One region of the Anoxybacillus sp. PDR2 genome, then DNA from elsewhere that is predicted to be linked to it. Evidence: riboswitches for the same ligand, from Rfam matches in the RefSeq annotation. Region 1 holds a riboswitch; the other holds the start of a gene.

Evidence for each region. Region 1 has a riboswitch for S-adenosylmethionine ahead of GRQ40_RS05300 (hypothetical protein). Riboswitches for the same ligand answer to the same signal wherever they lie in the genome.
Region 2: it holds a riboswitch for S-adenosylmethionine, as region 1 does, so the genes downstream of both, GRQ40_RS10975 (methionine ABC transporter ATP-binding protein) here and GRQ40_RS05300 (hypothetical protein) in region 1, are expected to answer to the same signal.

Annotation. Positions count from the first base shown of each region.
Region 1 covers NZ_CP047158.1:1,083,057-1,090,948, forward strand. Annotated here, with positions in the region: gene GRQ40_RS05265 (hypothetical protein) at 1-244, shown strand, start outside; gene GRQ40_RS05270 (RHS repeat-associated core domain-containing protein) at 542-1,804, shown strand; gene GRQ40_RS05275 (hypothetical protein) at 1,807-2,241, shown strand; gene GRQ40_RS05280 (RHS repeat-associated core domain-containing protein) at 2,569-3,222, shown strand; gene GRQ40_RS05285 (hypothetical protein) at 3,233-3,466, shown strand; partial or broken gene GRQ40_RS18950 (hypothetical protein) at 3,710-3,814, shown strand; gene GRQ40_RS05290 (hypothetical protein) at 3,881-4,324, shown strand; gene GRQ40_RS05295 (AraC family transcriptional regulator) at 4,364-5,287, shown strand; SAM riboswitch class I at 5,431-5,536, shown strand; gene GRQ40_RS05300 (hypothetical protein) at 5,586-5,930, shown strand; gene GRQ40_RS05305 (hypothetical protein) at 5,962-6,159, shown strand; gene GRQ40_RS05310 (diacylglycerol/lipid kinase family protein) at 6,335-7,222, shown strand; gene GRQ40_RS05315 (FAD-binding oxidoreductase) at 7,552-7,892, shown strand, end outside.
Region 2 covers NZ_CP047158.1:2,296,491-2,304,382, reverse strand. Annotated here, with positions in the region: gene GRQ40_RS11010 (ABC transporter ATP-binding protein) at 1-320, shown strand, start outside; gene GRQ40_RS11005 (ABC transporter permease) at 310-1,083, shown strand; gene GRQ40_RS11000 (ABC transporter permease) at 1,086-1,874, shown strand; gene GRQ40_RS10995 (SOS response-associated peptidase) at 1,998-2,666, shown strand; partial or broken gene GRQ40_RS10990 (MFS transporter) at 2,977-4,096, opposite strand; gene GRQ40_RS10985 (MetQ/NlpA family ABC transporter substrate-binding protein) at 4,269-5,102, opposite strand; gene GRQ40_RS10980 (methionine ABC transporter permease) at 5,144-5,809, opposite strand; gene GRQ40_RS10975 (methionine ABC transporter ATP-binding protein) at 5,799-6,812, opposite strand; SAM riboswitch class I at 6,973-7,081, opposite strand; gene rpmG (50S ribosomal protein L33) at 7,432-7,581, shown strand; gene GRQ40_RS10965 (type B 50S ribosomal protein L31) at 7,620-7,877, shown strand.

The DNA.
Region 1 (7,892 bases):
AATAAAAGTTGAAATGGTCGTTACCAATGAAATAGAGACATGGAAAATAAAAGTTGAAAATGTAAAAAAAATATTTATTAATCATAATGGTACATCTGATGATACAGGATTTGATGATTGGGGATATGAGGAACTTCTTGATGTAGATGAAAGTACTTTGTCTTTTGAAATATTATTTGCCTCAGGTTCAACCATATTGTTGCATTTTCCTAATAATAATATTTTTGTAAAACAAATAAAGTAGTGCTATCTAGTCGAATTAGTTTTAGTGGATCTAGTCATTAACTAATCGCTAGGCAACTTGCTAGATTAAAAGATAGCTGCTTTGCAATCATATGAAATTGCCTTAAGAGAGCACATTTGCTCCTTCTTAAGGCTTTTTTTATAAATTTAAAGAAGAAATTGGATATATACATACAATGCAGAGAGCCAGATTGAAACGTATAATTGTAAATTAGCCCATTATTTTAGGCTGATTTTTTCAAATAATCGTGACGCAGGAAGATTAACGAGTTAGCATGTTGTCGGTATAGAAAATGCGTTGGATCTTCGCTATACATACGATGTGGATGGAAATATTGTAACGTGCTTTGATGGTGCAGATTCATATACGTACGATTTCGCCAACCGTTTGAAGTCATGGACGTATCAAGGCAATACGGTTCAATACGACTATGACGCGTCTGGGAACTTGAAAAATCCGCACAGCAAGACGCTGACGTTTAATGCGGCCAATGAAATCGAAGGGTTCACATATGATGACGCCGGGAACCTCCTTAAGGACGACCGCTACCAATACACATGGGACGGAGAAGGACGCCTGCTTTCAGTCAAAGACGTAAACGGCAACGAGGTCGCCAGCTTCACGTATCGCCCAGATGGACTGAGAGAAACGAAAACGGTGAATGGCGTGACGTACCATTATCACTATGACGGCTCGGACTTAATCCGCGTCACAGATGACAGCGGCCAAACCGTATGGGCGTTCACATGGGCGAATGGAAAGCCAAACACGGTCACAAACCAAAACGGTAACACGTTCTACTATGTGACGAACTACCGCGGCGATGTCGTCGGCATTGTCGATGGAAATGGAACGACGGTCGCGAATTATAGCTATGATCCATGGGGCAAAGTGCTTTCAGTTTCGGAAAATGCGGCCGTGGCTGGACAACCGCTAGGATATGCAGGATATTATTATGATAGGGAAACGAAGCTGTACTACTTGCAAGTGCGGTATTATGATCCGGAGACGGCGAGGTTTATCTCAAGAGATCCAGATCCGGGAGACAAAGACGATCCGATCACTCAAAATGCGTATACGTATGCGAATGATAATCCGGTGATGCTGGTGGATCCGGATGGAAATCGTGGATTAACCACATTGTATCGGACTGTTGCAGGTGCTCTCACATATGTTATGGTCAGCGGGGCAGTAGCAAAGAGTTTAGTTAAAAAAGCGGTAGGGAAAGTAGCAAAGAAGGTTTTACGTAAAGGTACGGGTAAAGTTAAGCTATTGCCTTCTTCTAAAGTACATGATGCAATAGGGAAACTTAACAGTAATCAGATAAAGCATATTATAAATGGAAGTAAAAAATCTAATCATCAATGGGAAAAACTTGTGCCTGATAAGAATTGGGGGAAAATAAAAGAAATTATCATCGATGTAATGCATAATGGTGCAGATATACCTTATAAATCTGTTTCTTCTAGAGTTAAAATGGTTAATGGACAATTGGTACAGGTGACATACAAAAAACTACCTGATGGAACAATAAGAATATCTGATGCGTGGGTGAAATAACTATGAAGGAAAAGATAAAGCAATTAATAACATCGGGTGATTTTCAAAAAGCAAAAGAATATATTGAGAATGAAGATAGAAATACTTTAGAGCAAGTTGTTCTTGAATTAGGATTTGATGAAGAGAGTATAAGTGCTTATTCATTTGTCTGTTATTTGATAAATAATAATGAGACTGCATATTATCATTACTTAGCTTCAGAGTTATTAAGTACTGCATTGTGCCATTTACCAGACGCTTACGCAAGTGCATTATACCATGCTAAAAGAGCAGTTGAATTAAGCCCTGAAGATGTTAGTTTGAAAGAACATTTGTTGTTATTCCATGACATTCCAGAAAAGTTAATTAGTAAACAAGAAGCTAAAGCAATTGCCCAAGAAATATTAAAGATAATGCCAAATAGCGAAGCTGCAAAAAATGTGTTACACAATGCATAAATTTAAAGACCTTGAAAGAGTCATAATACTCTTTCAAAGTCTTTTTTATAGGGGATGCAGTGCCGAATAACTCCCTTTGTAGTACAACATATACAAATAACCCTTGGAACTCCTGCATGATAATTTTTTATATTAATTTTGTGTGTATAAGATCAATATAAAAAGATGCCCTTTTGAAAAAATATTTTTAATAAAGAGTAAAGAGTTTTTATATGTGAAATGAAATTTTATCATGCTGACTCTGATTTTATCTGTATTATCAATGACAACGGCCAAACCGTATGAGCGAGCGGCAAACCGAATACGGTTACAAATGCGAATGGCAATATGTTTTACTATGCCACGAACTACCGCGGCGATGTCGTCCGCATTGTCGACGAAAACGGCACGAGGATCGCGAATTACTGCTACGACCCATGGGGCAAAGTGTTGTCGGTTTCGGAAAATGCGGCCGTGGCTGGACAACCGCTAGGATATGCAGGATATTATTATGATAGGGAAACGAAGCTGTACTACTTGCAAGCCCGCTATTATGATCCGGAGACGGCGAGGTTTATTTCGAGGGATGCGTATTCTGGAGATAAAGATAATCCATTAACACAAAATGGATACACGTATACGAATGATAATACGGTGATGCTGGTGGATCCGGATGGGAAGTTTGCTTGGATGATTCCTATCACTATTGTTGTAGGACAAGCTATTGCCGATGGTGTTGCAATAGGAGCAGGACTGTACATGGGGAAAAGTTTGCCCCTTAGAGGCCCTAAAAAAGGAAGCTTAACTTTAAGAGATAAGAAAGGAAAAGTTATACAACGAAGATATTATGATAGTGCGGGAAGGGCGAAAAAAGACATGGATTATAGCGATCACGGAAATCCGAAACACCACCCTTGGGGGCCTCATCGACATAAATGGAAATGGGACGGAAAAAAGCCTAAAAGAGGAGGAGCAGAACCAATGAATAAAGGAAGGAGGTAGGAGATAAAATATGAGTTTAGAAAGACTAATAGAACTTATAGAAATTGGACATGATATAGAATTTATCTATAATGATGAGCGTTATTCAATAACGAATACTCAAGTGGGTATTTGTTTTACAAAGTACTATAATTTGAATCATCAAGAATATACAAACGTAAGTGATTTTATAGATAATGCGTGGATTGGTGAAGAAAAATTAAAAGATATTGTATCTCAAATCGAAATCACTCATGTTTTTTAAATATTAAGTGTTCCTACTTTGAGAATAATAACAAAATCGTCTGTAACTATTCAGCTTATTACTAGATAAATTCTGGAATAATCAAAACCAAAAGGGTATTTTCAATGATGGAATCGCTCTTTTTAAGTTAAGGAGTCGACAATGCTGCGCATGAGGCAAAAATATGAACATCTTCGGGACTGCGAAACATGCCTGAAATCTGTTGTCTCGTTTTAGTTTAGGGGGTCAGCCACTTGTCGAAAAATCGAAGGGTTCACATATGATGACGCCGGCAATCTTCTCGAGGACGACCGCTACCAATACACATGGGACGGAGAAGGACGCCTGCTTTCAGTCAAAGACGTAAACGGCAACACGGTCGCCAGCTTCACGTATCGCCCAGATGGACGGAGAGAAACGAAAACGGTCAATGGCGTGACGTACCATTATCACTATGACGGTTCGGACTTAATCCGCATTACCAACGACAACGGCCAAACCGTATGGACGAGCGACAAACCGAATACGGTGACGAACCAAAACGGCGATCCGTTCTATTATGTCACCAACTACCGCGGCTATGTTATCCGCATTGTCGATGAAAATGGAACGACGGTCGCGAATTATAGCTATGATCCATGGGGAAAAGTACTTTCGGTTTCGGAAAATGCGGCAGTGACTGGACAGCCAATAGGATATGCAAGAGGGCATCAAACGGGAGGGATTCCGACAAATGTTGTTGAAGATGTAATGAAGAACGGCACTTCAAGAACAGTCATTAGAAACGGTGCAATTAGAATTATTTACAAACATAATGGTGTTAGAGTTGCCACTGAAGAACGAGGGAAAATCGTGATAGCTCCCATGCGATACTATTAGTGAAAGAGTAGGGTTCAGCGAATATTAGGAGGCAATGAAATGAGAAGGGATTATTATGAAAGAATTGAAAGAGCCGTCAAGTATATTCATGATCATTATGACGAGCCTATTCATCTTGATACATTAGCCAACGTTTCCCATTTTTCGAAATATCATTTTAATCGTATCTTCACTTCGATTGTTGGAATGACACCGATGTCTTATGTGAAAAAAATTCGTCTGCAAAAGTCGGTGTATTACTTAACTGAAACGACTAAATCTATCTTGGAAATCTCCAATCTCTGTGGTTTTGGCTCCGTTTCAAATTTTAATGCTGCTTTTAAACAACATTTTCACATGGTTCCCAGTGACGTAAGAAAAAAACATCAAAATCGCAATATTTCATTAGATATAAGCAAGAATCAAGAAGAATGGTCTGCTCCGATCCGTTATACTTACGCTAACCATCATTTATTAAGGAGAATATGGAGCATGAATATAATGATTAAAGAGCTTCCTGACTATGAAGTGGCTTTTGTTAGGCATGTGGGTAGTTATTTAGAAACGTATTATGCATGGAATCAATTAAACGAATGGGCAAACCGAAACGGATTGTATCCGCCAGAGCACGATTTTATTGGCATCTCATTGGATGATCCACTTGTTGTAGAAGAATTTGCTTGCCGCTATGATGCGTGTGTGACGCTGCCGACCGGTTTCAAGGGAGATGAAGATCCCGATATTCAATATAAAACAATACCTGGCGGATTATATGCCTTATATCAGTTTTACGATACGATTGATAAATTAGCGATTGCGTATCAAAGTTTATTTGGACAGTGGTTGCCAAATAGTGAGTATGATGCGGATGATAGGCCGTGCCTAGAATTTTGTATGAATAATCCAGAAACAGATCCGGAAGGAAAGTGTAAAGTTCATTTATATGTCCCTATAAAAGAAAGGGGATCATCTAGCGGGGGCTAGGAATAGGACGAATGATCTGGCGACGATGGTCGATCGTAATGAAGAAGTCCTTGTTATTTCGATGTTATGAATCCTAGTTTTTGGAAATTAAAAAATGGTTGTCATTTCCATAAAATAATGGTAGCATAGGAATAACTGAATAAGTCTTATCAAGAGTGAACGAGAGATCGGGCTCAATGACTTCACAGCAACCTGCGCTTGACGCAAGGTGCTCCTACCCGCAAAGCGCTTCGCTTTGAATGATAAGGACGGCTTCAAGCTCTTTTCGCGTCATTCATGGCGGAAAGAGCTTTTTATTTTGGCAGAGCCGTTTGTGACCATCCTTATTGAGAAAGGGGCGAGAATGATGAGCGAAACGATCCGCAGGTACATGGCGTGCCATATGAAAGCTGCTTCATTCGCTTTACATGTTGCCAACGGTGTAAAACGTCAGCTTTGTCAATGGGATTCTACAGCGATTTTTTACATTGATCACCATACGAACTTTTTTCTATTGTATGGGCAAGCATTTGGAAAACCGTTTCAACTGTTACTTACGTTGGCGGAAGTGGAAGTGTTCAAAGCAGAAGAGCCCTATGCGCTCGATCGTTACATTTGGCGGGAGCTAAGAGAGCAAGGGCTGCCGGTCGGGCAGATTGATTAAAAACGTTAGAAAAGAAAAAGGAGAGGGAGCTATGGAAGTCGAAATAGATGAGCATGCTGGTATTCGAGGAAAAGACATGGAAACGAATGTCAGCGGAATGAGATTGACTCAGCGAAATGGGCGGTTCTTGTCTCCTAAATGGCATGTCGCTATGCTCATTGATCCTTTCGAAACCTTTACCTTAGTGAGAGGGAGTGAAACAAGAAAAAGGACGGTTGCCATCGCTTAGGGTACCGCTCATGAGGAAAAACGGTAGGGCCTTTATTTTTTCTTCGGCACGAGCAGCAAATGGCCGGAATTCTCAAATCGGTAAAGTAAAAAGAGAAAAACAAGCGTCCCGATGTAAAGCGGGACCTTGTTTGGGATTTTCATGTTACGATCTTTGATTAGAGGGAACGATCGATATGATCTATTATTTTGTTGTTAATAAAATCTCAGGAAACGGAAAAGGGCTGAAAGTTTGGAAAAAGGTTGAAAAGCTGCTTCAAGAGAAGCAGGTAAATTATCAAGTTCGTTTTACAGAACGTCCAAAACATGCGGTAGAAATAGTGAAGGAGTTTTCTTCTAAAGCATGCAATGCGGTTGTCGCCGTTGGCGGCGATGGCACAATCCACGATGTGGCAAACGGGCTCATTCATTCGAATATACCTTTAGGGATTATTCCGGCAGGGTCAGGAAATGATTTAGCAAGGGCTCTTGATATACCGATGGACTATAAAAGGGCGTTGGAACGTATTTTAAGAGGAAAGAAAAGAAAAATGGACGTTGGAAAAATTGGCGAAGAATACTGCATGACTGTAACGGGAATCGGATTTGACGGCAAAGTGGCCGAAATCAACAATACCGCTAAATATAAAGATTTATTAAATCTCGTTAGGTTAGGCGATCTTTCCTATGGATTGAGCGTTTTGCATGCTTTATTCCAATATCGTCCCGTCCGCATTCAATTAAAAATTGACGGGGAGGTTCAATCTTTTTCAAATGTATGGTTCATTGCCATTGCTAATACTCCGAATTACGGCGGAGGGATTAAAATATGTCCGGATGCTTGTTACGATGACGGACTTTTTGACATTTGTATCGTACATAGCGTCACAAAATGGGAGCTGTTACGCACGTTTCCAAAAGCGTATAAAGGAAAGCATGTTTCACATCCAAGTGTCACCATGATCAAAGGAAAACAGGTAGAAATTATCGCTGAACCGCCGATAATTGTCCAAAGCGATGGCGAGATTCTCACGAAAACTCCAGTGAATGTAACGATTCAGAAGGAGGCGTTGCTAATTATGTGACCCTCCCGCAGGCAAAAAAGCTGTTCAAGCCATTTATTTTCATCTAAGGAACGCTTTGTGGGCAAATGAATAGGTTCACTGGCGTTTCTTGTTCGAGAGAAGAAGCAGGAAGATCATTCTGTTTTTTAGTAGCATAATAGATCATCAGCACTGGGGAAATGATATATTTATACTATTTTATAAATTCTAAAAATTAATTGAAAAATAGTGGAAAAAGTGATTAAATAAATGGTAAGTAGTATACATTTCAATGATCATGCTTAAAGGATTCGTTGCACGAAATTATAGAAACGATGTTTCTTATTACAAAACAATAAGGGGTGTGAGGATTGCTCGCCACAGAATTTTTATCAGAATTAAAGGCGATTTTGCGCGACAGCCACGTTCAAGTAGAAGAAGATGTGGGACATCCGCTGGGAAATAGCGGTCGGGTCACCGTTTATCCGCAGTCGGAAGAGGAGATTTCCAATGTTTTAATGTATGCAGACAACCATGGAAAAAAAGTAACGATTGTCGGCGGCGGAACGAAGAGAGGATTTGGCGGGGGAACGGAAGTCGCCGATCTTTTGCTTTCACTGGCGGAATATAAAGGAGTTGTCGAGCATAACGTTGGTGACATGACATTAACGGTTAAAGCGGGGACACCGTTTCAATCTTTGCAGGAATATTT
Region 2 (7,892 bases), 1.2 Mb from region 1:
TGTGTGACCGCATTATGATTATTAACTACGGCCAGCTGATTTATGACGGAGAATTGTCGGTGTTAACGGAAAAGCTGGCGCCATACAAACGGCTTGAGGTTCGCTTTTCTGAAGTGCCGAATGCGCGCTGGGAAGATTATGGGGAAGTGGCAGAAATCGAGGACAGCCGGGTGGTATTGCGGGTTAATCGCGAGAGGGTAGCTGAAGTGTCGGCGCATTTCTTGCAGCATTTCCACGTTCATGATATTAACATTCAAGATCCGCCGATGGAAGAAGTGATTACGCGCGCCTTTCAGGAGGAGTTATCCCATGGTTCGTAAATATGCTGCTCTTTTACGGATGAAGTACATGGAAATGCTGGCTTACCGCCTAGCTACGATTGTATGGATGACCGGGGCTATCACTCAGCCCTTGATTACGATGGCTGTTTGGATCAACATTGATCCATCGCAAAGCGATGCGTTCTTTTTTTACTTTATGGCCGTGATTTTTGTAGAAAGAATGACAAGTGCATGGGATGTTTGGGAGCTCGATCGCGAAATTCGCGAAGGGACATTTTCCAACTATATCATCCGGCCGTTGCATCCGATCCATTGGGCGATTGCGGAGAATGTAGTGTATAAGCTATTGTTTCTTGTTATCTTAATACCGATATGGGCGGGGGCGGCGCTATTTGTGCCGGCACTGCACGTTGAGATATCAGTGAGTCAGCTGTTGTTATTTTTGGCGGCGGTGTTGATGGGCGCGCTGCTTCGTTTCTTGCTTAGCTATACTTGCGGGCTGCTTGGTTTTTGGGTAACAAAAGTTGCGGCTATCTACAGCGTGCTGGAAGTTATCTCTTTATTTTTATCAGGGAGAATTGCGCCATTATCGATGCTTCCACCGCTTTTGCAGCAATGGAGCATTTTCCTGCCCTTTCGTTACATGATCGGTTTTCCGATTGATCTGATCAACCAAGCCGCTAATGGTCATGAGGTGCGCCAAGGCTTTGTGATCGCATCGGTTTGGGCTGTGATATTCATCATGGCGCTTCAATGGATCTGGAAAGCGGGATTAAAGAAAAATCAAGCGGTAGGTGGTTGAGCATGGGCAGATACTGGCGAATTTTCCGCGAATTTTTCCGGGCGTGCTTTGTTGAAGAGCTGGAATATCGCAGCGAGTTTCTCGGGAATCTGATTTCCAGCTTTTTGGGCATTGGGATTGCGATTTTGACTATCAACATCTTTTTTTATCAGACCGATCGGCTTGGGGGATGGACATATGCGGATGTACTTGTGCTGCTCGGCGTCTTTAATACATTGAAAGGCTGGATCGATTTTGCTTTGCGTCCCAATATGCCGCGTTTGCTTGAGCATGTTTGCCGCGGCACGCTTGATTATATTTTAACCAAGCCTGTTGATAGCATGTTTTATGTGAGCTTTCGTCATTTAGTGTTTTGGCGTTTGATTGATGTTGCTCTTGGTCTCGGTCTGATCGTCTATGGACTAGCGGAAAAGCATTATATGCCATCATTGGTTGATATACTCGTTTTTCTTATCACGATGGCTTCGTCGCTCGTATTGATTTATTCGTTATGGATGATGCTGATGACGACGTCGTTTTGGGTGATCCGCATTGATGATTTATCTTTTATTTTTGATTCCTTCTTTGAAACAGCGCGGTTTCCGATCGGCATGTACCGCGGCTGGGTGCGCGTGATTTTGACTTATGTGCTGCCAGCGGCGGTAATTACGAATATGCCGGCTTTATCGTTGCTGGGAAAATGGAATATGGCGACTGCGCTTATTGCTGGATTGCTGGCTGTTGTGTTTTTATGGCTGGCACGTCGCTTTTGGCGGTTTGCATTGCGTTCGTATACAAGTGCAAGCAGCTGAGGAAAGCGCAAGGTAGAGAAAACGGATGGACATAATGGAGCAAAAGATGAAAGGGAGCGCGCATATCGCTCCCTCTTAGTGTTATACTTGTACATAAGTATATATTTAAAGGAGGGGATTGGGATGTGCGGACGTTTTTCGTTGGCGGCTGATATGGAGCAGTTGCAAGCGTTGTTTCATTTTGTTTTTCCTGAACCGCTATCGCCCCGTTTTAACATCGCGCCAAGCCAAGCGGTGCTGACGGTTGTTGAAGAGAATGGGATAAGGATCGGAAAAATGATGAGGTGGGGGCTCGTGCCCGCTTGGGCGAATGATCCGAAAATCGGCTGGAAGATGATCAATGCGAGAGGCGAGACCGTCGATGAAAAAGCGAGTTTTCGTCAAGCGTTGAAACGGCGCCGTTGTTTAATTTTAGCGGACGGATTTTACGAATGGAAAAAGGAAGGGACGAACAAAATTCCGTATCGTTTTACGTTGCGAAATGGTGAGCCTTTTGCTTTTGCAGGGCTGTGGGAAAAATGGGACAAGCAAGGGACGGCGTTGTATACATGTACCATTATTACAACGGAAGCAAATGAATTGGTCAGCCCCATTCATGAGCGGATGCCGGTCATTTTGCCGCCAGAGCAGCATGAAGCATGGCTGGATGCAAAGCTAGAGGATACCGATTATGTGAAATCGTTGCTTAAGCCATATGCCGCGGCAAAGATGAGCATGTATGAAGTAGATTCGATTGTCAATTCACCGAAAAATGATGTTCGTGCATGTCTGGAGCCGATTCATAGTCAATGAGAGGAAGGGAACTTGCACGTTCTTGTCCTTTTAAGGACGAAATGAATGATCTTTGGAAGAGTGTCGGTTGGGAAAATATGTATGATCTTGCCGTTGTCATCGATTCGTGTGATCAAGGTGAACTCTTTTTCGAGACTCGGCCGCCCGACTCTACTAGATGACATTGAGGAAACTTACCTTCGGAAGGTTTGTTTTAGGGATTGAAGCATGGGGGAACGCTAGCGGAAACAGAAGATCCGCCGGCGTTTTTTATTGAAGGAGAAAGCGGGAACGCTTTTAGGAAGAACAAGATAGCAGACAGGACGAACACTTATTGGAGATGCTTTTGGGCATATCTAATCAACGGATAGCTTAACAGCAGCAAAGCAATGATAAACGCGATCACACCCAACCAATGAAAATGCATCTAAAAACAACCTCCTGCTGTCCCCGCCAAGCTCGACCCTACATAATAAAATAGCAGATAAAGAGAAGCTGCTTGCGCTTTATAGAGCCTTGTGCATTTGCCAATCCATGTGCTGGCGATCGAATGGCAGCCAAACGTAAATAGTGAAAGCCCAATCAGCTTTATCGCAACAGAAGGAATAAGGGGAATAGCGGCACCGAGAATGGTCCATGTGACCGATAGACTTAATGTGGGCGCATATCCAGATAAATCGGCTTTTTTTCCCATATAAACAGAGCTGAAGCTTCCGAATAAGTACACCATAAACAAAAATCCAAGCACGGATAGACTTAATGAGTATGGCGGTTCACTTAATAAAAAGCTAATATAGTTGTACAGCGTCACAAACTCTCCCATAAATAAAAAGCCGAGCATAATCAGCGACATCAGCGGTTTATGGCGCAAATGGACAACATAGGCCGCCAAAGCCGTTTTGCCGCTAGACGGCTTTGGGGCAGAATGGCGCGGCGCCGGCAGGATCACGGCGAAAATAACGCTTAATAAAAGCGAAAAGGCTCCTATGGAAAACAGTGCGGTCCGCCATGAAAACCAATCGGTTAATAGCCTGATCGCTATTCGTCCAGCCATGCCTCCAATGCTGGTTCCGCTAAATAAAGCCCCATCGCTTTGCCAATTCCTTCTGCTTGAAATTCCTCCGTAATATAAGCCATTGTTAAAGAGGGGACGTCGGCAGCTGCCATACCGAGTAACGCGCGCGCAAGCACAAGAGAAGGAAAGTGGGAGAGTAGCGTGCTTGCCATCGTTAATAACGATGTTAACAGCAACGAGATGGTCATCACTCTCTTTTTTCCAGCGCGATCCGAGTACTCGCGGCAAGGAGAATGATAATGGCTAATGCACCGGTCGATACAGACATGGCTAAGCTAGCTGAAGCGGCAGAAATGTGAAAGGTTTTTGCGAACAGCGGCAAGAGCGGCTGAGCCGTATATAAGCTGGCGAAGGTGACAAAACCGCCCAAAAACAGCGCCTAGCTTGCTTTGCTAGATTCTGTACTGCCTCCTTGAATGTGTATCAATAGTTCTCGCCTCTTTATTGTTCTTCGATCTATTTTTACTATAATGGTTCGATGGCGAAACGTCTATTTCCATGCTGTGAAAAAGACACACGCCGTGAGGAGACGGCGTGTATGGGAGAAGTTATTGTTTTCGTTCCAGCATCCATTTTGGCTTTCCAAAGCCTTTGAAATTTTGGTCGATCACTTTTTCAAATTCTTTTGATTGAACCACTGCTTGGATATCTTTGACAAACGGTTGATTTAAATCTTTTGTATTCACAACGATGCGATTGCGATAATCATCCGGCATATTTTCTAGGGCAAGAGCGTCATTTAAGTCCATTTTTGCCGCTAAAGCGAAGTTGCCGGGCACCGCCGCCAAATCGACGCTTTCAACTGTCCGCGGCAATTGCCCTGCTTCAATCGGTTTAAATTTAAGGTGCTTGACATTTTCTTTGATATCTTTTTCCGAAACAGTGAGCGGATTGACGGATGAGTCAAGCTGGATCAGTTTTTGGTCTTGTAAGATTAGTAGTGCTCTTGCCAGGTTCGTAGGATCATTCGGAATCGCCATTTCGCTTCCATCCTTGATTTCATTTAGTGATTTAAATTTTTTTGAATAAATCCCCATTGGAGCAGTTGGAACAATAATGACTTCAGAAAGATCAAGATGATGCTCTTTAGCGAATGTCTCCATATAAATTTTATGCTGGAATAAATTAGCGTCTAAATCGCCATTGGCTAAAGCTAAATTTGGTTGAATGTAGTCGCTGAATTCCACTACTTTGACTTTATATCCTTTCTTTTCTAACAGCGGTTTGATCGCTTGGTTGACCATGTCGCTGTATGGACCGGAAGTTGCGCCAATCGTCAGCTCTTTTTTCTGCGTGCTTCCGGAAGCAGCTTCTTTATTGCCGCATGCCGCTAAAAGTGAAAAGGAAAGAAGGCAAATAAGTAAAACCAGTCGTTTTTTCATGTTGAAATCCCCCTTGATTATTTTATCGATTGCGTTGTTTTTTACCGTTTATCGACAAGACGGGCGATGCGTTCACCGCTAAATTGAATGATTTGAACAAGACAAATTAAAACAACGATCGTTGTAATCATCACCGTATTGTCATAGCGATAATAGCCAAAACGGATCGCTAAGTCGCCAATGCCCCCGCCGCCGACAATGCCGGCCATGGCAGAATATCCGACTAAGCTAATCGTTGTAATGGTGATCCCGTGGACGATGCCCGGGCGAGCTTCCGACAGCAGTACATCTTTAATAATCATCCACGGCGTAGCCCCAACGGCAATTGCTGCTTCAATCACTCCCTTCTCAATTTCTCGCAATGAGGTTTCTACCATTCTTGCGAAAAAAGGAATGGCGGCAACCGACAGCGAGACAGAGGCAGCAGTAGGACCGATGGTGGTTCCGGTAATCAGTCTTGTCAGCGGCAGCAGCCCGACGAGCAAGATGACAAACGGAATCGAACGAATCAGATTGACCGCAAAGCCTAGAACGGATTTGACGATGTTATTTTCTAAAAAAAGGCCCCGATCCGTGACGAAAAGCAGAATCCCCAACGGAAGTCCAATAAGGATCGCGATACAAAGAGAGATGGCGACCATATAAATCGTTTCTAAAAACGCTTTGTTTAGTTCAGGAATAAGATCGATAAGAGCATTAAGCAGCATGCGCAATCACTTCCAATCCATTGGTTCTTTCGGAAATATAATCGAGCGCTCGTTCAATTTCTTTGCGCTCTCCTGTCAGCTCCATGATAAAGACGCCGAGCGGGATGTTTTGAATATATTCGATTTTCCCGTGTAAGATATTGCCTTTCACTTTAAAGGTTTGCAACATATCGGAAACGATCGCTTCTTCGGCGCTCTCTCCCTTGAATAAAATTTTCACCATCGTTCCTGTCCGTTTTTGCAACAGATGGTCAGGAACTTCAAATTGCAGGATGCTATTGATGAAAGATTTCGTTAATTCCTCCTTTGGATTGGTAAAAAGCTCATATACCGTTCCTAATTCTATAATTTTTCCATTTTGCATAACCGCGACGCGATCGCATATATCTTTCACTACCTCCATTTCATGGGTAATCAATACAATAGTGATGCCTAATTCGCGATTAATTTTTTTCAACAGTGTCAAAATGGATTTGGTTGTGCTTGGATCGAGTGCCGATGTTGCTTCATCGCACAAAAGGACATTGGGATCATTCGCAAGCGCCCGCGCGATGCCGACTCGCTGTTTTTGTCCGCCGCTCAACTGGGCAGGGTAGGCATCTCGCTTGTCAGACAGACCGACTATGTCTAGCAACTCATTGACTCGTTTCTCTATTTCCTCCTTCGGTTTGTTAGCGGCTTTTAAAGCGAATGCGATATTTTCAAAAACTGTTTTTGAACTGACAAGATAAAAATGTTGAAAAATCATTCCGATTTTTAGACGCGCTTGCCGTAGCTGTTCGCTGTTTAAAGATGTTAAATCAACGCCGTCTATCATAATTTGTCCAGATGTCGGCCGCTCCAAAAGGTTGAGGCAGCGCAGCAACGTGCTTTTGCCGGCGCCGCTATAGCCGATGACGCCAAAAATTTCTCCAGCTTGGATGGTCAAAGAGACGTGATCGACGCCGATGACTTGCCTGTTTTTCGATGTGTAAATTTTAGTTACATCCTTGATTTCAATCATCACTTTCCCCCCTGAGAGTCGAGCTTTTTTAAAAAGAATGGAATTTGCAAAAAGTCTCGCGATGGCTCTTTTCATATGGTAACGAAAATTTTTGCATGGACCTCCATATAAAAGAAAAAACCTCTTTCACTCAGAAAGAGGCATCGGTATGTAAATACCAGACTTATCTTTCAGAATGAAAGCCATTCTGCAGGATGTGGCACCGTTCCCGATTGCGGGAGGTTGCCGGACGTCATTGGGCCTGTTCCCTCGGTCGCTCTTGATAAGCGGTTTGTTTATGGAATTTTTATACTCATCATAATTCCGATAAAGCTGATTGTCAATATCGGTTTTTATGAAAAAAAGATAAAAACGCTTACATTATAGGGAAAATAAGAAAAAATTTTTATTTATAGATGGCCCGAAAGTAAATCTATATTTGTCCACAAAAGGAGAAGAGAGAACGACAAAGCGATCGTCAACTTTTAGGATTTTTTCTCTAAGCTATGAGAGGGCGAATCTGACTTTCTTTCTTGACGATTGACAGTTGCTTATTTTTTTGATAAGTTGAATATGTTAAATCGTAATTATTACGATTTAATGGTGTATCAAATATTTTCAGTTTGGAGGGATCTTAGGCATGAGAGTAAAAGTTGTTTTACAGTGCACAGAGACAGGTGACCGTAACTATATCACGACAAAAAATAAACGAAATAATCCAGAGCGCTTAGAATTAAGAAAATATTCACCACGTTTAAAGCGCTATACGCTGCATCGCGAAACGAAGTAGCGCTTTGCTGAAAATAATCTAAAGGAAGTGATTCTCAAATGAAGCCAGGCATTCATCCTAACTATCAAAAAGTGGTTTTTATGGATGTCAACAGTGAATATAAATTTTTAAGCGGATCGACCAAATCTTCTAACGAAACGATCGTATGGGAAGACGGGAATACATATCCGCTTATTAAAGTGGAAATTAGTTCAGATACGCACCCCTTTTATACTGGGAAACAAAAATTTACGGACCGTCGCGGAAGAGCTGAACAATTTATGAAAAAATATCATTTGCAGCAGCAAGATAAATAATGGAAGGATAAAGCC